3 regions of the Martinezella jaguaris genome follow, and region 3 is predicted to be linked to each of the others. Evidence: riboswitches for the same ligand, from Rfam matches in the RefSeq annotation. Region 3 holds a riboswitch; each other region holds the start of a gene.
The links. Region 3 has a riboswitch for cobalamin ahead of CCGE525_RS05330 (aromatic ring-hydroxylating oxygenase subunit alpha). Riboswitches for the same ligand answer to the same signal wherever they lie in the genome.
Positions count from the first base shown of each region.

Region 1 (7,750 bases), 1.4 Mb from region 3:
CCTGCATGCACCAAGTGAGAGAACGGGCCCCCTTGTTGGACAGTTTGACGAGGCGCCAATGCGGCCTGAAAGGCGCGAAAACGGCATTGGTCAGACGGCCGACGAAATAAACCAGTCCGATGAAGCCGAAAAAGGCAGCCAGTATCGGCGCGATATCCGGCCGCAGCACGTTGAAATTCGACAGAAGGAAAAAGGATGTAACAAGGAATGCCACCAACGACAGCGTGCGGATCAGCGTCGACCAGAAGGCGACCGAGAGGCGGCTGATATAGGGCGGATTTTCGATATTTTCGTCCCGCACATAATATCTGCCGAAGAGCCGGTAGCCCCCGGACAGGAAAATCAACCCTGCACCGAGCGACAGGAAGACTGCCGTCAGGAACGAGCCGAGCTTAGCCTTCAGAACGAAGCCGATCCAGCTTGTCACGGCATCGCGGAATTCTATGCCCTCGTTACCGAGCGCGGCGCCCGCGTCCTCGAAGGTGCCAGCTGAGATCCCCGTGCGCTTGAACAGCGTCTCGGCAAACAGCTTACGACGCACCTCGATGAGCTGCATCGCAATCCGGTTGGCCGCAGCCACCAGATTATCGGAATCAACGTTGACAGCGCTGATTTGCGAACGTTCCGCATTGAGGCGGTCACGCTCTTGAGTGACGATTGCCGCTTCCGGTGGCTGGCCCTCCTTGGGCGGCGGGCCGAGTTGCGTCAGGCGCGCATCGATCTCAGCGGAGCGCGGCTTCAACCGCGTGGAAATTGCCGCTACGGAACGACTGAGCTCATCCACCCGACCGGAAAGCGCAACCAACGCGCTGTCATCAGCTCCTTCTTTCTTGGACTCGTCCTCGATCGAGGCAAAGTCCTTCTTGGCCTTGGCGAGATCGGCAACGGCGGCGTCCAGCAAACCGTTGGCAAGCTGTGCCGACTGCGGCGCCTGGCCTGAAGACTGTTGTTGCGTTTGTTGAGCGGGCTGTGCCTGCTGCTGAGACTGCGCAAAGGCGTGCTCGCCCACCAAAGGACCTGCCGCCACAGCGGCGCCCAATCCCAAAAGCAGCACGGGCAAAAAACGGAGACGGTGTTTCAGCAGGCGCAAGCAAAGCTCCTCGTCGCAGATAAAATCGCCGGCGGCTGATTAAACGGATTCGCCGCACGAAAAAATGGAAGAACGGGGTCTTCCCATACTGTGATTGCGAATTTCACATTCCCTACGCGTACGCCTTGTAATGCAAAGAAAGGCGACACGAAGGCATTCGCCACCTTTATCACCTCAGAATCCTGCTCCGGGCTTGGCAAGGTAGTCTTTCTCAGCCTCTGTTGACACGCGTCCAAGAATAGCGTTGCGATGCGGAAAGCGGCCATAGGCAGCTATAACGGTATGATGCCGGAGCGCATAGTCGATCTGCTCTTCGAGACCGAGCGAGCGGAAAAGAGCGACGGCCCGATCTTGTTCGGCAAGGTCCTCGGCATGCTCGAACGGCATGTAGAGGAATATCCGCCGTTCCGCCGGCATCCCCTGATCCGCACCAACCTCCAACGCCTCTTTCGCCTCCTGCAATGCCAAACCATCCGTCGCAAAAGCAAGCGGTGTGCCGCGGTAGATGTTGCGGGCGAACTGATCGAGGACGATAACCGCTGCCAGCCGTCTTTCGGGCGTTGTCCGCCAAAGATCGGGCACCCCAGCGACCAATGCCAGATGCGTGTCTCGAAACCGGCGGCACATCTCTTCATCGAGAGTAACGGTCGAGCGGAACCAATCCTCGCTCGTGCACTCTTCGAACCAGAAGCTCAACACTTCCTCTGGCGTACAAACAATCGGATTTGCGACCATTCCTTCCCTCCCGGATGTCCGTCGGGAGATAGGTCCATCGGCGACGAACGGCAATGGCGAAGGCCGCCCGTTGCTCAGCTTTCCCGCAGAATCAGAATGAAGGCGATGCCCCCGACCAGACCGGTGACGATGCCGATCGGCATGTCCTCCGGCGCCATGATCAATCGCGCGGCGATATCGGCCCAGATTAATGTCAGCGCTCCGAAGGCGGCGCTCAGCGGCACAACGCGGACGTTATCGCCGCCAACAAACAGCCGGACGAAATGCGGCACCATCAGTCCGATAAAACCGATCGCTCCCGAAAAAGCGACCATGACGCCTGTCAGCAACGCCGTGACAACAAACAGCAGGAAACGGAATTGCGATACGGCAATGCCGAGCGTCGCTGCCGTCTCGTCACCCATGGCAAGCGCATTCAGCTCTCGCGATTTCAACATCAGCACGGCGAGGCAGACAAGGAGCACACCTGCCGGGTAGATCAGATGCTGCCATTGCGCCAGTCCCAAGCCGCCGAGCATCCAGAAGACGACGGTATTCGCCGCTCTGGGGTCGCCGAGGAAAATCAGGAGGTTCCCGAGCGCCGTGAAGACAAAGGCGACGGCGACGCCTGACAGCACCAGCCGGTCGGCTGAACGCGCGCGCGTCAGCCGGGTCACCAGCGCCACGGCCGCCGTCGCGAGCAGCGCGCCGGCGAAGGAGAATAACGGCACGGTCAACAGCCCGAGGACGAGCCCTGTGTGCAGCAGGGCCAGAATAGCGCCGAAAGCGGCACCCGAGGAAACGCCGAGAAGATGCGGGTCAGCCAGCGGGTTTCGCGTCAAGGCCTGCAGCACCGCTCCGGTGACCGCAAGCCCGGCCCCCACCAGCAAGGCCAAAATGACGCGCGGGAAACGCACGTCCCAAACGATGCTTTCCTGCCCGCCGGACCATGTGATGGGAAACAACCCCGCGTACAGCTTGTCGGCGACGATCGACCAGACGGTCGCAAATGGGATTGGCGCTGCGCCGAAGGAAACGCCAGCCGTGATGGACAGGGCGAGGAACGCAGCAAGGAGAAGGATCAGAGTGGGAAGGCCGAGGCGCATGCGAAAATCCAAGAAGCGATCCGTCCAGTGATCGACTGGACGGATAGGCATAGTCGTTCGTTACATCGCTTCCGGATGGAACGCCTTCGCCAGCGTGGCGATGGCCTCGATATTGCGCGGTCCCGGCGTGGCCTCAACGTAGGGAAGCACGACGAAGCGGTCGTTCTTCACTGCGTCGATATGCTTGAAGGCCGGATTGTTCTTCAGAAATGCAATCTTCTGGGCGGCGGTGACTTCGCCGTAGTCGACGATGACAATGACTTCCGGGTTCTTCTCGATCACCGGCTCCCAGGAGACCTCCGTCCAGCTCTTTGCGACATCGTCCATGATGTTGGTGCCGCCGGCCGCTTCGATCATCGCTGTCGGGATGCCATAACGACCCGACGTAAAGGGTTTCTCCTCGCCGGAATCATAGACGAAGACGCGGGTCGGCTTGTCAACATGGCTGATCTTCGACTCGATATCGCCGAGCTGCCTGCGATAGCCCGCAACCAAGGCTTCGGCCCGGTCCTCGACACGGAAAATCCTGCCGAGGTTCAGCAGGTCGACGAACATGTCGTCCATGGTCGGCTTGTTCTTCTGCATAACAAAGATGCAGGATTCGGTGAGCTCATAGACCTTGATGCCGAAGGGCGCCAAAGTCTCCGGCGTCACTTCCCCGCCCACTTTCATGCCGTAATTCCAGCCGCCGAAATAAAAGTCGGCATTGGCGCCGAGCAACACTTCCTTGGTCGGATATTTCGGCGACAATTCCGGCAGTTCCTTGATGCCGTTGCGCAGCTTTTCATCCAGCGTCTTCCAACCGGAAACGCCGGTGTAGCCGACCATGCGGTCCTGCAGCTTCAGCGCCAGCATCATTTCGGTGAGGTTTACATCGTTGGAAACGGCGTGCTCCGGCGCCTTGTCGAAGGTAACGTCGCGATTGCAGCTACGCACGGTGACGGGTTCGGCGAAGGCAACGCCGGTAAACAGCGTGCCGAAGATAAAGGCGGTAGCGGACAGAGACATGCGGAAAGACATAGATGATTCCAATCAGCGAAGAGAAAAAGTGAGGCGGTGGGATGCGTCGCCGACGACCTGGTGGCTTGCTTCGACACGGAAGGCGGATGAGATGCGCTCGGGGGTCAGGACGTCGGTTGGCAGGCCATGGCCGGTCAGACGGCCGGAATCGAGCACCGCAACATGCGTCGCGAAATCGGCGGCGAGATTGATGTCGTGCAAGGTGGTGATGATCGTCCGGCCGAGGCCTTTCAACAGGTCCAGTATCTCGAGCTGATGGCGGATATCGAGATGATTGGTCGGCTCGTCGAGGATGATGAGCTCCGGTTCCTGCGCCAGCGCTCGGGCGACCAACACCCGCTGTTTCTCGCCGCCCGAAAGCGACGCGAATTGCCGGAGCGCCAGATGTTTGAGTTCCAGGCGGAGAAGTACCGTCGCCGTTACCGCATGATCCTCCTCGCTCCAGCGCGCCATGCCTCTGCGATGGGGAATGCGGCCCATCATCACCACGTCGCGAACGCTGAAAGGAAAATCGCCCGGCGTCTCCTGCAGGACGACGGCAATGCGTTGCGCCGCCTCGCGCGGGCCGATCGACCAGAGATCGATGCCGTCGAGACGCACCAAACCCCGTTGCGGCCGGACACCACGATAGAGGCACCGCAGCAGGGTCGATTTTCCTGCCCCGTTCGGGCCGATAATTGCCAGCCGGTCACCGGCGGCAACCGACAGGCTGATGTCGCGGATGATCGGCTTGCCCTGGTGCGGCCCCCAGGTGATGCCATCGGCCTCCAGCCGCACGCATTTCTCCTGCATGGGCCGCTCCTATTGCAAAAGCGCCGGCAGGCGCTCGACCGCGACAATGGCGGCTGGAATGCGCGCCAATGTCTTGCCGCCTAGCGCTCTTTGGCGTTCGCCCTTGCGCGTCAAGCCGTCGGGCCGGTCGCGATAGAGCTGCGCAAAGGAGACGAGCGCGGAGATATCGGCTTCGCCCTTTATATCGCCGAAGAGGTAAGTCGCCTTTGCCGTTGCCTGGAAGGCGACCGTGCACGGTCGCTCACAGCCGGCCATACAAACGCTGCCTTGCAGGCTGAAATCCTCGGAAAGCACCGTGCCTGCCTGAGCAATTGCGGCCTGAAGGCGCTTCAGCAGATCAAAACCCGGCCGGCACGGTGCGCCGGTGTGGCGGCAATCCGTGCATACGGTGATCCGATGCGTCTGCTCTTTTGCTTTGTCCATGAAAAGCCTCCCGGAGATCTCGCCGGAGGCAAAGTCAAGATAGGGCCTGCGGGCACAATGGCGCCGTCGCCCAACCACTGAATTTCCATCGGAACACCCCGTCCGTTGCGGTTGACGTTGTCGATGGCAGGTCTCCTGGCTCGCGGGTCACAGCCCGTTCGCACCTTCCCGGCATGAAGCCAGTGGCATGTCGCGAACGCGCTCTCCGCTTACAGTTGCGGGGGCAGCCACGGTTTTGGCCCCTGATGGGTAATCCGCACCGTGTTCCCTTTTCAGCCGCCCTCCGGATGATCCCGGCGGCAGCACCATCGGCATCGTTCTTCTCACAGAAAATCGCAACGGGCAATGGCGGTGTCATCAATGTCTGCACTTGTCCCCGAGTCCTAACTTACCACAACCAGCAAATTTGTTACGTTATTACGTTACGTATTTCAATCAGGAAATTGAACGTCGGCCACGGATGGAAAACCGCGTCTGCCGGAACCAAGGTGAATACGGAGCGCCATCCCGCCCCTTAACGAGCGCGACAAGCTCCCGTCACACCGCCTTACACTGTGGATAAAACCGCGTCGCTACGCCTTCGGCGGCCGCATAGGCCTGCGTCACGATCTCCGGCACAAGATCGATATCCGGCAAGCTCCCAAGTCCCAGCGGGCCGATGGCAAAAAGTCCCTCCGTCACTTGTCCATCCACGGAAAGCGCGCCGGTTGCTTCCACAGCCAAACCAAGACCGAGTTCGTCCGGTGTGGCGAGGCTCGCGTTGATCAGGCTCCGCATCAATGTCGTGTCGAGATCAGGCTCCTGGCAGCGGCAATCGATCACCTCATCGGCATAGATCTGCTCCGCGCCACGCCGACCGGCGGGCTTCAGCGTCAATCCTGTCGGCGTGCGCCGCAGGAATTGTCCGCGACGCAGCAGCGTATTGCCCTCCGCCAGTTCCTGTTTCAGCCGAACATGCAGCGCTTCCGGCAGGCGATTGCGGTGGCTGTCGTAAAGAGCCCGCAAATGGCGATTGAATTGCTGTTTCTGTCCTGCCGGCAGCGAGCGCCAAAGCGAACGGGCATGTTTGCGTAGGCCGTTCATGACGGACTGCCAGCTTTGCCCGCTCGCCTCGGCATTCTCGCAAGCCCGTCGGATAAAACGTACGATCTCGCTGAGACTGCCGGGCATGGCTTCCGCGGGAAAAACCGGATCGGCATTGCTGCGCGTGTGGCCTTGCGGCAAGAAGCCGTGTTTCGAGATAATGGTGATCTGCCCGCCATAACCATTGTCGCGCATCTGCAGCAGCCGGTCGACGACACGCAGACCGCTGCCGAGCAATACCGTATGCGGGCGCGACACCAGGCGCCGGGCGCGGACAGCCGTCGGCGTCGCCACGGATTCACCGCTCTGCGGCTCGCGATCGGAAATGCCGTAACCGGTCGCCAGGATCACCGTGTCGAACAGCGGATTGGAAGCGCCGGCACTCTCCACCAGAAAGCGGTCGCCATGGCTGCGGCGAAGGCCGACGACCGTCTCGGCGCTGACTTGTACTGTGATATCCCGCCGTGAGGACAATGCCTCGGAAAAGCGCTGATAGACATAATCGCTGAAAATGCGCTTCGGCACGAATATCTGCAGGAAGCCAGGTATTGCCGCCGGCACCGCACTGCGGAACGTTGCATTGCTACAGAGCCAATCATTGAAATCGTCGGGATCTCCGGCGGAAACCGAGAGATCGCGTACACGGCTGTTTAGGATCTCGCTACTATGGCCGGAAGCCAGAGCCTGACCGCCGCTAACGCTGGAATTCGGATCGAAAAGCTGCAGATGAAAAGGCGTCCGCACCGTCTTCATCAAGGCGATAGCCATCATCATGCCGGAAAAGCCGCGGCCGATGACGGCGATGCGCGGCATCGCATAGGCCTGTGCCGACGCACTTGCCTTGGCGGAAAAAAGTCCCTGAACCGTCATATCAACTCCTGGGGCAAGAGGTGGCTGATCATGCTTTTCTAAGGGCATACTGATACTGTGAACCGCACGCAGTGCGGCCACCGAACACCTGGCCGCTAGAGCGCCGCACGTTCGTAAACGCACAAGGGCCGCTCTGGTTCTTTGAACCAAGAGCATCGCTTCCGTTGCGGTATTCCACCTGAAAGCGGGATGCTCCCGACAGGTCCGCACACGAGTGCGGAACGCTATTCCTTTGACCAACTGCATGCTTCCAGCCTCTCGGCGACGTGAAAGAGTGCAGTTGTTGCTATTGTCTACTTATTTAGTCGTATATGAAAGCGCGAAAATGCGCCGGGAGCAAGCGCTTTCTTGCGACCGACATTTTGACGGCAGATGATGTTTACGGCATCGCCGCGCACAAAATGTTGTGCAACTGCGGCCTCACCGGCCTGGTCTGCTTATTCTCGACCCTCTTGGCGAACGCCGAAAACAACTGGTAGCCCTGCTCCCACCGACCAAAGCCGCCAGCGATATTGATGTGGCCGGCATGGCCGAGATCATGAAGGTCGCTGTCCCATCGTGCCGCACGCTGGCGAAGCTCGGCGAAATCCATATAGGGATCGTCGCGGCTGCCAACGACAAGGCTCGGAAACGGCAGAGTTCTTGAGGGCAT
Region 1 covers NZ_CP032694.1:2,507,763-2,515,512, forward strand. The annotation lists partial or broken gene CCGE525_RS12250 (mechanosensitive ion channel family protein) at 1-1,090, opposite strand, end outside; gene CCGE525_RS12255 (DUF924 family protein) at 1,265-1,825, opposite strand; gene CCGE525_RS12260 (FecCD family ABC transporter permease) at 1,900-2,910, opposite strand; gene CCGE525_RS12265 (ABC transporter substrate-binding protein) at 2,971-3,930, opposite strand; gene CCGE525_RS12270 (ABC transporter ATP-binding protein) at 3,943-4,722, opposite strand; gene CCGE525_RS12275 (DUF1636 family protein) at 4,732-5,145, opposite strand; cobalamin riboswitch at 5,254-5,470, opposite strand; gene CCGE525_RS12280 (FAD/NAD(P)-binding protein) at 5,683-7,098, opposite strand; gene CCGE525_RS12285 (RBBP9/YdeN family alpha/beta hydrolase) at 7,478-7,750, opposite strand.
Region 1: it holds a riboswitch for cobalamin, as region 3 does, so the genes downstream of both, CCGE525_RS12275 (DUF1636 family protein) here and CCGE525_RS05330 (aromatic ring-hydroxylating oxygenase subunit alpha) in region 3, are expected to answer to the same signal.

Region 2 (7,750 bases), 1.4 Mb from region 3:
AGATCGGCGACCGGATAACCCGCCGCCTGCATCGCCTTCAGCACTTCGATCGTGCCCGCCGGCGTATCAAGCCCGACGCCGTTGCCGAGCCTCCCGTCGCGGTTTGGATAATTGGCCATGACCAGCGCCACGCGCCGATCTTCCGGCGGCGTTTTGCGCAACCGTGCCCAATTGGCCGCCAATCGTGCGGTATAGCGCATGCGGTCCTCAGCCGGCTCGCTCGCAACAATATTGGCCTCGACGCGATCATCATAACGGGCCGCCGCCTTGAAGGAGACGGCACGGGCAAGCACACGCCCATCCACCTCCGGCAGGGCGACATTCATGCCGAGATCGCGCGCCGATAACCCCTGCGAGGAAGCTTCCCAGGCCTTCATCGAGGAAGCCGAAAAGATCGCCTGCAACACCACGGCGTCACTCGCTTCCAGCACGGTCGGCTGGCGATCGGCCCCAGGCGCCGAAACGGCAAAGCCGGTTGTGTTGATGACGACATCCGGCTTCAGTTCGGCGAAAACGCTTTCTAGGATACCGACCGAGATAGGATCCTTGAGACTGTAGGCAAACACCGGCAATGGCCGCATGCCCTCTGCAATGAGAGCCTCGATCATGGCTTCGACGGGCTTGGTTTCGCCGCTCTGGACAAGGGCGCGGTAGAAGGAAATAGCGACGGTCGGGGGGTCGTGTTCCGCTATCCGCTCCATATCGGTGGAAGCTTCCGACGACTCTTCCAGAGGAGAGTTCCGCCCCTCATCCGCCCTTCGGGCACCTTCTCCCCGCAGGCGGGGCGAAGGAGAAGCCGCGAGCTCGATATGCTCCCTCTCCCCGTCACTACGGGGAGAGGGCCGGGGTGAGGGGCGAACTCGCCATTCGGTTTCAAGCCTCCTCCACTCTTCGACCCCAATCACACCCCTGCCCGGCCACCAGATGCCCGCTTTCATCAACGGAGCGGCCAGCGCCGGTTTTTCGGCGCCCGATAGCATCGCCCCGGCATAACCGAGAAATGCCCGCGAATTGGCATCGCCGCCTTCGATCAGATAGGACCAGAGCGCATTGAGGTCCTGGAGCCCGACATTGGAAAACGGCGTCAGCCCCGGATCAGGTTTCGAATCCCCCGGCAGTACCGCAATGAGAGCGCCGCTACGGTCCGCACAGGCATGCAGCGCCTCAAGCGCATAGTGAAAATAGCTGGCGCCGCCGAGTGCTCGGACGATGATCAGCTTCGCATGGCGCGCTGTCCGTTCTACATAGGTGTCGATGGACATGGGATGCTTGAGGCTCATCAGGCTTGCGAGCCGCCACGAATGAACGGCGTCCCCCTGCCCATAGGCGGCGGCTATCGCCGCAAGCTCGGTATCGGCCGCCGACAGAAACAGGATATCGCCCGGCGACTGGCCAAGATCAATCGCCTCCTCGCCATCGCTGATCGTTCCTTTTTGGGCTAGGAGGAGATGCATCGCTTCGCCTTAGACCAACGACTCGATCGCCTTGCGCACGATCCCCTCATCCATCTCATGCAGCCCAATCACCACAAGCCGCGTCTGGCGCTCTTCGCCCGGCGCCCAAGCCCGGTCGAAATAGTGATCGATACGGCTGCCGACGGCTTGGATTTGCAGGCGCATCGGCTTGCCGGGCACATCGACGAAGCCCTTGAGGCGCAGGACATCATGTTCGGCAATCACGCCCTTCAGCTTCCCGATAAAGACGATCGGCTCCGCGATCGGACCGAGGTCGACGACGAAGCTGTCGAATTCATCGTGATCATGCGATGCGCCGTCCTCGTGCTCCAGCTCGTGATGCGATTTCCGGTTGGCAATATCGCCCTCCGTCCCGATGCCGAGGCCGAGAAGGATGGCGGCCGAAACCTCGCCATTTTTCGCTTCGATGATCGTCGGTTTGCGGGCGGTGCGGGAGGCAACTTCGGTACGGACACGGCCGAGTCCCGCAACATCGATCAGATCGGTCTTGTTGAGGACGATGAGATCCGCGCAGGTCAACTGATCCTCGAACAGTTCCTCGATCGGGCTTTCGTGATCGAGCGATTCGTCTTCTACGCGACGGGCTTCGACAGCATCGTGATCATCGGCGAAACGGCCGGCGGCGACGGCGGCGCTGTCGACCACGGTTATGACGCCGTCAACGGTGACCTGGGTGCGAATATCCGGCCAGTTGAAGGCGGCGACGAGCGGCTGCGGCAGAGCGAGGCCGGAGGTCTCGATGACGATATGGTCGGGACGCGCATCACGCTCCAAGAGCTTGGTCATCGTTGGAATAAAATCGTCGGCGACGGTGCAGCAGATGCAACCATTGGTCAGCTCGATGATATCGTCCTCGGTGCAGTTCTCCGCGCCGCAGCCCTTCAGCACATCGCCGTCAACGCCGAGATCGCCGAATTCATTGATGATGAGGGCGATCTTCTTACCGCCGGTGTTCTGCAACAGGTTGCGGATCATCGTCGTTTTGCCGGCGCCGAGGAAGCCGGTGATGACGGTGGCGGGAATTTTTTCCTGGTTCATGCGGATCAACCCTTCATTTTCAGCGGCAGCCCCGCCGCGATAAAATAGACTTCGGCGCTCGCCGCCGCGATCATCTGGTGCAATCGGCCGGCATGATCGCGGAACTCGCGCGCCATACGGTTTTCGGGCACGATGCCGAGCCCGACCTCGTTGGAAACGAGGACGACACGCGACTTTGCCCCTGGTAGGAATTCGGTGAGAGCGGCAAATTCTGCCGCGATATTGCGCTCGGCCATCATCAGGTTGGTGACCCAAAGCGTCAGGCAATCAACGAGAACGGCGCGGCCCTCGCCGTCGACTGCCGCGAGCCGGGCAGTAAGATCGAGCGGCTCCTCATGCGTCGTCCACAGGAGATCGCCCCGATCGGCGCGATGCTGCGCAATACGATCGCGCATTTCGTCGTCCCAGGCCTGACCCGTCGCCACATAGTGACGATCGAGGCCGGTGTCCGAGATCAGCGATTCGGCGAATCGGGATTTGCCGGAGCGTGCACCACCGAGAACAAAGACGGCGCGGGAGGGCGAGGTTGGCATCGGCTATTTTCGCTCCCGTACGAGGGCGAAGGCCGGTGCGATGCGGCTGAAGCCGAAAAGTAGGCGCTTGCACGCCAAAAACTCATTTCGTGCCATGACAACCTCCGTGCTGGCAGCGGGACGTCCGTCCCTGGGGTGGGCCTTGTGCCCGGCACGTATGGCAGGTCTCCTGGCTCGCGGATGAGGCGCAGCGAGCGGGGGCGCACGGAAACCGGTCGCCCCCGAACCCTGCACCAGCGGGTCCACCTCGCCTTCCCGGCAAACATCATGAAAAGGCGGACGATTCGTAGAAATAGAGGCGTCCAGCCCCGGTTGATCATGATGCCACGCCAGTGGCTTTTCCGTCCCGAAGCTGCTTTCACCCGCCCGCACCACGCGGACCATCAGCGAAACATCTTCAAAGCCGGATGGAAGACCCTGACCGCTCTACAGTCGCGGGGTCGGCTGTGATGAGAACGCCCGAGTTGGGTCCGCTCCTTCACATTCCCTTTTCATCCCATGCGACAGATCGTCGCTCAGGAACCATTCGTTATGCCGCAATGATTAGGCGTTCGACCGCTGCAAGTCAATCAAGGCGGCGACTGCGACATCGGCCGTTCCAAAGGCGAAATATGCATAAAAGTCGCACCGTACGTGCTCTTTTTTTGCCGTATTTCTTTGATGTTAGGAGTTTATAGAAGCTAAGCACCTAGCTTTAAGTACAAAACAGTCGTCCGTTCCCCATGTTGCAGAAATTCCAACCGCGCCGCCTCGGCGTTTTCTCGGCCCTATTCGATCTTGGTCGGTTCAGGGCGTTGTTGCGTCGTGGCGAATTGGGACTTGTTTTCGCCGGCGCGCTGGTGGGCATAGCCTCCGGCTGCGCCGTGACAGCGATGAGCTTCATCTCACGCAAGCTTCACAGTATCATCTATGGCATAACCGACTACGAGCGCCTTAGTTCGGCAGCGGTGGCGATACCTGACAGGTCGGTAGTGCTGATCGCGCCCATAGCCGGCGGCATCATCCTCGGCGTCCTGCTCTATATATTGTCGCGCACGCGCAAGAAGCCGATGGTCGACCCGATTGAAGCCAATGCGCTGCACGGCGGCCGTATGTCGCTCACCGACAGTATCCTCGTCGCGGTGCAGAACCTGATCTCGAACGGTTTCGGCGCTTCGGTCGGGCTTGAAGCAGGTTACACACAGCTTGCCGCCGGCATTGCCTCGAAATTCGGGCATAACATGCAGATGCGCCGTGCGGACCTCCGCATGCTCGTCGGTTGCGGCGCTGCCGGCGCCATAGCCGCCGCCTTCAATGCGCCGCTGACCGGCGCCTTCTACGCCTTCGAGCTGATCATAGGCAGCTATTCCATCCTCACCCTGACGCCTGTCGTCGTCTCAGCGCTGATATCGACTATGATCGCAAGACTGCTTGCCGGTGACGACTTTGCCATCGACATCGATCATTTCGGCGCCATCGTCCCTGCCGACTATCTTCCGGCTGTCCTGCTCGGAGCTTTCTGCGCCGGTATAGGCATTCTGATCATGCAAGGCGTCGCCTGGGTCGAAGAGTTTGCGCGCAAGAGTTCCATCGCACCGTCCTTCCGCCCCGCGCTCGGCGGCATCGTTGTCGGCCTCCTGGCGCTAATCTCGCCACAAGTTCTGTCAGCCGGCCACGGCGCACTGCATCTCAACCTGTCGACAAATACGACTCTGGGTGCATTGGCCGGACTCTTCATCCTGAAATCACTGGCCTCTGCGGTGTCGATCGGGTCGGGCTTCAGGGGCGGCCTGTTCTTTGCGTCGCTGTTCATGGGCGCGCTGCTCGGTAAGATCTTCGCCTATTGCGGCCCCTATTTCGATCATGCCACGCTGACGCCGGCCGTCTATGCCGTGGTTGGCATGAGCTCGCTTGCCGTCGCCATCATCGGCGGACCGTTGACCATGACCTTTTTGGCGCTCGAAATCACCGGCGATTTTCCGATCACCGTGTTGGTGCTCGCTGCCGTTATCACCTCGTCGCTGGTTGTGCGCACCACCTTCGGCTACTCCTTCGCCACCTGGCGCTTCCATCTGCGCGGCGAAAGCATCCGCAGCGCCCACGACGTCGGCTGGATCCGCAACCTAACGGTTGCCCGCATGATGCGACCCGATGTGCACACGGCGAACGTGGACATGAGCATCGAGGAGTTTCGCCAGCGTTTTCCGATTGGCTCAGCGCAGCGTGTCATTCTCATCGACAGGGATGAGAAATATGCCGGCATGGTGCTGATGCCAGACATTTATGCGAGCCCGGTCGAGAAGGACGATGAGGAGCACGGCCTTGCCGACTTCATCCGCCATCGCAACGACTTCCTGCAGCCAAAGATGAACGCCAAGCAGGCGGCAGCCCTGTTTGACCAGACCGAAAGCGAAGCTTTGGTGGTGATCAACGACCTGATCGAGCGCAAGGTGATCGGTCTGCTCACCGAAAGTTACACGCTGCGCCGCTACAGCGAAGAGCTCGACCGCCGGCGCCGCGAGGTCTCGGGCGAGCTTTAGCGCGCTACCCATAGCAATCCGAACAGCATGTTGGGCTGTACAGACATTCCGAGGGACGCCTTACCAGTAGTTGTTGTTCGTACCACAGTATGGTGCTGCCGTGCACACTTGAAAACTTGTTACCTGTTGGTATGATTTTGCATGGAATTCACCCTCGTTGCTCAAATCCTGGCCTGGACTACACTCGGCTTGATACTGCTCGGCACAGTCGTTCCTATCGGCACGAAGCAACGTGTCGTCGCGGCGGCGAACATCGAGAGCATTATTCTCTTTGGCTTAATGGGCTTGTTGTTCGTGGTGGCCTATCCCACCGACCGTCGAATCATTGCATTGCTATGTATCTTGGCAGCCACCGCAAGCGAGTCTTTGCTGTCGATCTTGCCTGATCGACATATTCGAATTGAACGATTGGTAATAAAATACTCGGAGCATCCGTCGGCTTGCTTATCGGCGGAATAATAATGCTGATTATGCAGTAGACGCACGCAACATGCTTATATGACGTGCCGAGGTGTGGGCTGGGTAATTCTTAGAGATCAGATAGATAACATTTGAATTATGGCCGGCCCCACGTTTTCGTTGCGCTTTTTCAAGTGTCCGGATGCCCAACTCGGCGACCTGCTGCTTCAAGCCGGCGAGTTGACAATGGGCATGATGCTGTCGTCACCAATGGTGCTGATCGTCATTTGAGCTCTTTGCGAGCCGCAAGCCAGTGACCACGGGGTTCCTAGTGTCAAGGACATTCGCTAGAGTAATGGCACTCTAGGGGGTTGATGGATCCGATGGTGATTTCGTTAATGGTGCTTGGCGTCGCACTGGCGCCTTATGTTTCCTCTCATCGTCCTGAACCGAGGTTTATCGCGGGACGGTTTCCCGATTGCAGCGACATCGTCGAGCGGGTCCTCTTGAAGACAAAAGGCCGCCTTCTCTCTATGAGACCGCACGCGGACCGTTGCACTGTAACAGTGCTTGTTCCGCGTGACGGTGATCGCCCCGAAAAGGTAGTTGTGCGGGTGCAGTTCTCCGACGACGATGTGGATGAGACCAAGGAATAACCGGACATTCAAACATGTAGGGTGGCCTGCTCCCTTAAACCGCCCGCCGCCTAACCACGTATTTAAAGATTGGCGGATCAGGTTTAGAATGTTGCTTGGTGGGGCTGAGAAGGTACGGAAATGGGTATTGTCCTGCAGTTCAGATCCAAGAATACAGACAATCGTCTCGATTGCGCGAAGCTCGAAGAGGAGTTGGCCTTCCCCTCGCCTCCGACAGCGACGCGGTTGGATAAAAGACCCCGCTTAACCGTCGACGATCAGCTCCCAGCGCGAAAAGCTTTTAGCAACGACGCAAAATTCCCATCCGCCGCGATTGCAATCCTGACATGCGCCATTATTGCATCGGTACTCATCTCGTTTCATTTGACCGGACAGCCCCACTATTCGGCCCGAGCCAACCTGCAGCCATCGGTATTTCGTTTGGACTGAGTCAAATCTCTCTCTTGAGCCAAGGTCGGAGGGACAGAAAATTTCAGTTTCAGTCGGGCGTGTAGCTGCAGCCGCGGGTGACGTGGTAAACCCTTAAAATACAAAGCCATTTTATGGGTATGTGACCTAGCACTACTTTGGCAGATTTTTAGCGAAGAAGGCCGTTCTGCAGTGCGTGCAGAAATTTGGCGGAGGTTGTTCGAGCGCGCTTAGGATTGCCTGCCGGACGGCTGGAAGGCTTGGCTGTGGCGGGGGGCCTGGGATTCTTTTTTCCCCCTGCCGCTTGTGTGAGGCGGCGAGATTGCAGGAAGGCGTAGGCGATCATCGTCATCAGCGCGTGCCGGTGAAGGCCGATCCAGGAGCGCCCTTCGAAATGATCAAGGCCGAGTTCTTCCTTGAGTTGCTGATGCGCCTGTTCGCATACCCAGCGCGCCTTGATAGCGCCTGCGAGCTGCTTGAGCGGGGTGTTGGCGGGAAGATTGGAGAGATAATATTTGCGCTCGCCGGTGGAGCGATGCTCGCCGATGACCCAGACTTCCTCACCAGGCAAGTGTTGGGCACCCATGTCGCGGATGCGCTGGGGTGGACCGTCGGCAACCCGAACACGGACAGCGGCGAAGCGTGCTGAGAGACGACCCTTGGTACCACGCCGCCAACTGACCGTCCTCCATCGGGCTGTCTCCAGCATAGCCTGCGCAGTG
Region 2 covers NZ_CP032694.1:2,461,026-2,468,775, forward strand. The annotation lists gene cobN (cobaltochelatase subunit CobN) at 1-1,454, opposite strand, end outside; gene cobW (cobalamin biosynthesis protein CobW) at 1,464-2,513, opposite strand; gene cobU (bifunctional adenosylcobinamide kinase/adenosylcobinamide-phosphate guanylyltransferase) at 2,519-3,046, opposite strand; cobalamin riboswitch at 3,189-3,588, opposite strand; gene CCGE525_RS12055 (chloride channel protein) at 3,769-5,565, shown strand; gene CCGE525_RS12060 (hypothetical protein) at 5,707-6,024, shown strand; partial or broken gene CCGE525_RS39570 (prolipoprotein diacylglyceryl transferase) at 6,145-6,255, shown strand; partial or broken gene CCGE525_RS12075 (IS701 family transposase) at 7,198-7,750, opposite strand, start outside.
Region 2: it holds a riboswitch for cobalamin, as region 3 does, so the genes downstream of both, cobU (bifunctional adenosylcobinamide kinase/adenosylcobinamide-phosphate guanylyltransferase) here and CCGE525_RS05330 (aromatic ring-hydroxylating oxygenase subunit alpha) in region 3, are expected to answer to the same signal.

Region 3 (7,750 bases):
CCTTCTGCTGCGCCTCGGAGCTGGCGATGGTCGCATCCTGGACCAGACCGGCCTCGTATCCCTGTTCCAGCAGCGTCGCCATCATCCGCTCTGCCGTTTCGGCCGAATCCGAAGTGGAGATATCGATCAGCACATACCAGGGATGGCTCGTTTCCAACGGATCGCGCACACCTGGAATGTTGCGGACGGTGAACTCCACGCCGATGCGCGGCATCAGTTCGAAGCCGGTCAGCGCCGGGCCGCAGAGGCTGGACGCATTCTTGAACAGCGTCAGCGCGTCCTCGACAGATTGAATGCCGGCAAAGGCCACCTGATGGCCGAGCGGCTGCGGGAAAAGCTTCAGCACGGCGCCGGTGATGACGCCGAGGGTTCCCTCGGCACCGATGAAGAGGTCGCGCAGATCGTAGCCGGTATTATCCTTCTTCAGCCGCCGGAGGCCGTTCCAGATCTCGCCGGTCGGCAACACCACTTCGAGGCCGAGGCAGAGCTGGCGCATGTTGCCGTAGGCTAGAACGGCCGTGCCGCCGGCATTGGTGGAAAGATTGCCGGCGATGCGGCAGGAGCCCTCGGAGCCGAGCGACAGCGGAAACATGCGGCCATGCTCTTCCGCTGCTTTCTGCACGTCCGCCAGGATGCAACCGCCATCGACGACCATGGTATTGCCCACCGGATCGATATCGCGGATGCGGTTCATGCGCTCCAGCGAGAGAATGATGTCGGAGCCACCTTCGCGCGGCGTCTGGCCGCCGACAAGGCCCGTATTGCCGGTCTGCGGCACGATCGCCGTGCCGGTCTCGCCGGCAAGCTTCAGGATGGCGGAAACCTCTTCCACCGAGCCCGGCTTCAGGAGCAGCGGCGATGTGCCGTGATAGAGGCCACGGTTTTCGATGAGATGCGGCGCGATGTCAGCCGCCTCCCGCAACACATGCTTTTCGCCGACGATGGCGGCAAAGCGGTCGAGAAGAGCGGAGGAGGGGGCGGAGCTGCTCATGGCGTGTCCTTTGCCGATTTGTTTTTGACCGGATTTACTCTCTGGGCGCGGCTGCACGGCGCAGCCGGTCGTTGATGGCCTCGCCGAGGCCTTCGTCGGGAATGCTGGAAAAGGCGATGATCGCAGCGCCGCTGCCGTCAGCGCGTTTCATAAAGTCGAAGAGGTTGGCCGCGGCTTCCGCGAGATCGCCGGACGGGCTGAGATCGAGCACGATGGCGGCATTCTCCGCACCGGCGATGTCTGGCCGGCCGAAACGGATCAGTGCCTCGCCCGGCGAAACAGCAGTCGCATCGAGCCGCACGGCGGCACCTGGCGCATAATGCGAGGCAAGCATGCCCGGCGCTTCGATGGCCGGCGATGCGCCGTTCTTGCGTTTGAGTGGCTGGCCCGCGACCCGCTCGATCTCCTCTGCCGCCAGTCCACCCGGCCTCAGCAGGCGCATCTCGCCTTCCTCGACCTTGACGATTGTCGATTCGACACCGACGACGGAAGCACCGGCATCGAGGATCAGCGAAATCCTCTCGCCGAGATCATCATGAACATGGTCGGCGCTGGTAGCGCTGATCTTGCCGGATGTATTGGCGCTGGGGGCGGCGAGTGGCCGTCCGAAGGCGCGGATCAGCTCGCCGGCAAAACCCTGGGGAACGCGGATGCCGACCGTATCGAGCCCCGCCGTCGCCAGAGGGTGAATATCGCTTCCCGGTCGCAGAGGCAGCACAAGGGTCAGTGGGCCGGGCCAGAAGGCTTCTGCCAGTTTTCGCGAGATCGGGTCGAAGATCGCATATCGTTCCGCCATGGCGAGATCGCTCATGTGGCAGATCAGCGGATTGAAGCGCGGCCGGCCTTTGGTCTCGTAGATTCGGGTGATCGCTGCCGGATTGGTGGCATCGGCGGCGAGACCATAGACCGTCTCGGTCGGCAGCCCGATTGGCAGCCCGTCGGCAAGTGTCGCTGACGCCTCGGCTATCGCCGTTTCAGGGTGTTGGAGAATGTCTACGTGTCGTGCCATGGCTTGACCGGTTGCAGTTCAGGCCGTTCTTATGCTTTTCAAGTTTGGGGATCAATGATCAAAGCTGGCGAATGATGTCGCGGAGCTGTTCATTGCGCGCACCAAGCAGCAGCACGTTGCGGATGGCGATTTGCGGATCATGGGTGTGGAAGAGCACGCCGCTCCCCCGGATTTCGCGGTTGATCGTTAGCTTCTTTTCCGGCGATTCCTGATCCGGCTGGACGGCGACGGCAAAATACATCCGCGAATATTTCAGGCTGATGTCTTCAAAGAAATTGTCGTTCTGTCCGATGCGGGCAAAAAAGTTGGCGATGTAGAAGGCCCAGCTCACCTCCTCATACTGCGCGAATTGCGTTCGCGCCGCGGTGACATGGCAATAGCCGAGATGCGGCGTATCTTTCAGCGTGTGATGAAAGATCAGCTTCGGAAAACGGATCGACTGGTGAAAGCTGTTCAGCCGGTCATGGGTTTTTTCCCCGGCGTTCCGCAGCTTGTTGGCCGTGCGTTCGGCCACCTCTTCATAAGTGAGATAGCGTCGTTCTTCGGCCAGCCAATGCGTCCTGGCGCGACTGATGCGGCCGGTACGCAGGAATTCGCTATGGGAGGCCACCGGCAATTCCGGTTCCGGTTCTGCGGGCTTTTTGGCGTCGAAATATCTGAGCTTGGCCATGGCGGCACTCACGGTATGGGTATGGATACCAGTTGATAGATCGCCTAGCTTGAGCCGGGCTTAAGCGCAGAGTGCTGACAGTTTGAAGAGGATCAGAACCATGCCGGGCATCACCGATCTCAAACAGTTGATTTCGAGCATGGAACCGAGTCTCGTCCAAGGTGAATTCGTCTTTTGCAGCGTGCCCGCTTCCGCGCTGACAAAGTACTTCCATCTAAAGCCGATCGGGATGTTTCAGGAAAAGGAAGGGATGACACTGATCCTTCCGATCGAGGCAGCCCGGCAGGAGAGGCTTCCGGTTGAACCCGTGATGCGAATGATCACACTCGACGTCCACTCCTCGCTGGAAGCGGTCGGGCTGACCGCCGCCTTTGCCACGGCGCTCGGAAACGAGGGCATCAGCGCCAATGTCATTGCGGCCTATTATCATGACCATATCTTCGTGCCGACCGCCGATGCCGAGCGTGCCATGGCGGCACTGAAGGCGCTCTCCGCCGGCCAAGATCCTCTTTAGAAAAAGGTCGCCGATCGCTTTGTCGCAATCAAGATAAAGCGTCGTGGAACGCCGACCGGTTCACACAGGCAGTCGTCTTGCAGGCGACACGATAACAAATTGAATTTGTTTGCATTATCGCGACTATATTTGCCCCGTTTCCAAACTTCATCTCACCTGTCGCCAATTTCGAAGCCCATGTCGCATTGCAGCAGAGCGGCGCGCAAGGCGATAGCTATGATGATGTCAATCTCAAGGTGCCGCCAGCTAGGGAGGCGGAGAATTGGGAAGCCGGTCGAAATCCGGCGCTGCCCCCGCAACGGTGGTGGAGTAAGGCATGGCAGATAAAGCCACTGGGTTGAGACAGCCTGGGAAGGCGCCATGGGGTCTTTTTGCGGACCGCTCCAGAGCCCGGAAACCAGCCTTTGGGACGATAGATTCACTGACCGCGGCGGGCGGTCGGGCAACGCGTTGAGCCGTTCGCGGCCGACCGGTGTACGTCCTTTGCCTGCTGCCTGGCACTGCACAAGGATAGGCAAATGGATATCAGCACCAATGTTTTGCGGCAATTGAAGAACCGCCGTCAAGGTTTCAGCCTGGAGCAGCCTTTCTACATCGATCAGGATTATTTCAAGCTCGACATGGAGATGATCTACTATCGCGACTGGCTGTTTATCGGCCATGATTGCGAAGTGCCGCGTGCGGGCAATTATTTCACCGTCCAGATCGGCGACTATCCCGTCGTTATCGTCCGCGGCCGCGATCAGGTCATCCGCGCTTTCCACAATAGCTGTCGCCACCGCGGCTCTCGTGTCTGCGCGTCCGAGCGCGGCTCTTCGGCCAAGCTTGTCTGCCCCTATCACCAGTGGACCTACGAACTCGACGGCTCGCTGCTCTTCGCCCGGCAGATGGCGGAGGATTTCGACAAGAGCCAGTTCTCCCTGAAGCCGGTTCATTGCGAAAGCGTCGGCGGCTATATCTTCATCTGCCTCGCGAAGAACGCCCCAGATTTCTCCTCGGTCCGCGCTTCGATCGAGCCCTATATGGCGCCGCATCGTATCGGCGAGGCCAAGGTCGCCTTCCAGAGCACCATTATCGAGAAGGGTAACTGGAAGCTCGTATGGGAGAACAATCGCGAGTGTTACCACTGCACCGCCAATCATCCCGAACTTTGCCGCACTTTTCCGGAAGCGCCGACCATCAGCGGCGTGCAAGGCGCGATAAGCGATCCCGTCATCACCGAGCACTGGCGGCGCTGCGAAGCTGCCGGCCTGCCTAGCGAATTCAAGCTGTCGCCCGATGGTCAGTTCCGCACTACCCGCATGCCGCTGATCGAAGGGGCTGAAAGCTACACCATGTCCGGTCAGCGCGCCGTCAAGCGGCCGCTGTCGCCTGATGTAACGATCAACAACATCGGCACGATGCTGCTGTTCCACTACCCGACGACATGGAACCATCTTCTCGGCGATCACGCCATTTCCTTCCGCGTGCTGCCGATTAGCGCCGAGGAAACCGCCGTCACCACCAAATGGCTGGTGCACAAGGATGCGGTCGAAGGCGTCGACTACGACCTCGATGAATTGACCCATGTCTGGACGGAAACCAACGACCAGGACCGCCGCATCGTCGAGGAAAATGCCTTCGGCATCCGCTCGCCGGCTTATGAGCCCGGCCCCTATTCGGAAATCCAGGAAGGCGGCGTGATGCAGTTCGTCGAATGGTACACGAATTTCATGATCAATCGGCTGCAGGGCGATCAGGCCAAGCTGTCGGCGGTCGCCTGAGTTATGGACATGACCGTCTCCCTCCGTCATCAGCACCTGGACCAGATGCAGCCTTGGAGCGATAGGCAGCATCTGCTCGAATGTCTCTCGGCAACGCCGGAAGCGCCCGACGTGATGACCTTCACGTTCCGCTCCGACAAGGATAATTGGTTCCGTTACCTGCCCGGCCAGTTCGTGACCTTGGAGCTGCCGACGGCCCCGGAGCCGGTCATGCGCACCTATACGTTGTCATCCACGCCGTCGCGGCCCTTTTCCATCGCCGTGACGGTGAAGGCGCAGAAGGACAGCATCGGCACGCGGTGGATGTTCGAGAATCTGAAGCCCGGCATGCGCATCAAGGCTTTCGGTCCCCTCGGCGATTTCAGCCATATCCGTCATCCCGGCGAGAAATACCTGTTCGTCTCCGCCGGCTCCGGCATCACGCCGATGATGGCGATGACGCGATACATGGCCGACACGGCACCGCTATCGGACATCACGTTCATCAACTGCGCGCGCAGTCCCGCCGACATCATCTTCCGCTCGGAGCTGGAATATCTCGCGCGCTTCATGCCGAACCTCGATCTTGGCTTCATCGTCGAAGGCTGCAGCCGCACCGATCTCTGGTCGGGGCTGAAAGGCCGGATCGACAAGGCGAAGATCGGACTGCTGGCTTCCGATTTCATGGAACGCACCATTTTCTGCTGCGGCCCGGAAATCTTCATGGATGCCGTCCGCTCCATGCTCGAAGCTCACGGCTTCGACATGGCGCGCTATCACCAGGAAAGCTTCCAGCCGGCACAGGCGGCAACGCCGCTCGCCGAAGTCAGCGACGACGCATCGACGGAAGCGGCGACCTCGATCCGCTTCACCATGGCCGGCAAGGACGTGGCCTGTGCCCCTGGCCAGACGATCCTGCAGGCCGCGCGCGGTGCCGGTGTGCGCATTGGTGCTGCCTGCGAATCCGGCCTGTGTGGCACCTGCCGGGTGATGAAACTGTCCGGCGAGGTCGAGATGAGCCACAATGGCGGCATCCTCGACGACGAAATCGATGAAGGTTACATTCTCGCCTGCTGCTCGCGGCCCAAATCGGATGTGCAGATAGAAGCCTGAACATGATCCCGAACCGAAAAGCCACGCAGCGAAAAGCGTGACGCGGCTTTCGGAAGATCGCTATCGAAATCGAAGATCAGAAATCCTCATAGTTCAGCTCGTTGATCTCGACTGGCTTAGGAGGGGTGGAGGCGGTGACGATGGGATCGATCATCAACGATACGAGCGTCTGCAGCGAGCCGGTACAACTCGGTCCTTGAGCGATGATCATCGGGGCCGGCTCCGGTTTGGCGGGGAGCAAATCGCCCTGCGGCCAGATTTTTGCGAGCTGCACCTTCGTCATCGGCGCGACATTGACATCGATATCGGCGAGCGTTCCCGGCACGCGGTAAGGACAGGTTTTCTCCGAGCAATTGTCGGACGAGGAGAATTGCCAGAGCGCATAGTTGTCCCAATTGCCGAGCGGGAAGGTGCCTTTCACATCCGGCTTGTAACGCGCGTACCACAACGGCAGCCGCGACAGGATCGGATAGTCCTCGCGATGATCGGCGATGTAACGGGCGGTGTTGTGATTGGTGTAGAGAATGGGATAGCGGCCGGTTCTCGTCTTGACGTGACCGACGAAGATCTGCGCATCGTCCAGCGACATGAATTGTGTCGTGTCCATGCCGTCGATATCGAGCACCATCAGCTCGTCCGGTTTCGGATCGGCATAATCGAGAAAATGGTTGGCTTGGTCGATCGGATTACCGGGCCGTCCGAGATGATAAGCGCCCCAAAGCAGGCCGTTCATTTTTGCAAGCATCCGGCGTGTCTGAAAGAGTTCACGGCTGACCGCATATTTGCGCCACATCGTCTTGCAGTGTGCAAATGTGTCGCCGGCGTGATCGCCTGTGCAGGCGAAGCTCTCGGGAAGGCCATCCGAAGCTTTGGAGATGAAGGCGGCGATGCGCTTGTCTTGCAGCAGTTGATCCCAATCGATCGTGTTCAGCTCGTAGGCATCGACAACGAGTGCGTATTGGGGATCGTTCCAGGGCTGGTTCTCGCCGGCCGCAGGCCGGGAAGCCGATCCCAGTAGCGCCAGGATCATCAGGAAACTGCAAATCAGAGGGTGAGTCTGCCGGTATTCCTTCATGAAATAATGGTAAGGATCAGTGGTTAATCCTGGGTTAAGAATGAGATCACTATAGATTGACCGTGGGGTCCGCGCATACCCCCTTAAATTGGTGCCGATTTAGGGGACAGAATTTGCGCCGCCGCTGCGTATCAGCGCGTCAATACACGCGCGACGCGGCAGGTAATTCGAACCCTGTTTTGGGGAGCCTTCCCCGATACGGAACATTATTTGCCTGAGCACAAGATAAGCCAGGGAATGGAGATATAAATGTTTGGTTTCCGTGCGAGAATTGCGACTTTCGCTATTTCGGCGGCCGTGGCTCTGACGAGCTTCACCCCGTCCTTCGCAATACAGATGCCTGCCGCGCCTCTTGCGGCAGCAGACAAGGCCGCTCCTGTCGGCGTCCAGCAGGTTCAATGGCGTCACTATGGCGGCTACGGCGGTTATTATCATGGTGGTCCTTACTATCGTCGTGGCTGGTACGGCGGCTATCGCGGTTATCCGGGCTATCGTCATGGCTACCGCTATTACGATGGCTACTGGTACCCGCTTGCGGCTTTCGGCGCTGGAGCCCTCATCGGCGGCGCGATTGCCAGCCAGCCGCACTATGTTGCCCCGGCTGGGGGCATCAATCCGCGCCACATCGAATGGTGC
Region 3 covers NZ_CP032694.1:1,098,775-1,106,524, forward strand. The annotation lists gene CCGE525_RS05310 (FAD-binding oxidoreductase) at 1-991, opposite strand, end outside; gene CCGE525_RS05315 (L-threonylcarbamoyladenylate synthase) at 1,026-2,000, opposite strand; gene CCGE525_RS05320 (DUF6656 family protein) at 2,059-2,670, opposite strand; gene CCGE525_RS05325 (ACT domain-containing protein) at 2,771-3,184, shown strand; cobalamin riboswitch at 3,402-3,604, shown strand; gene CCGE525_RS05330 (aromatic ring-hydroxylating oxygenase subunit alpha) at 3,703-4,947, shown strand; gene CCGE525_RS05335 (FAD-binding oxidoreductase) at 4,951-6,039, shown strand; gene CCGE525_RS05340 (glycoside hydrolase family 25 protein) at 6,116-7,069, opposite strand; gene CCGE525_RS05345 (BA14K family protein) at 7,364-7,750, shown strand, end outside.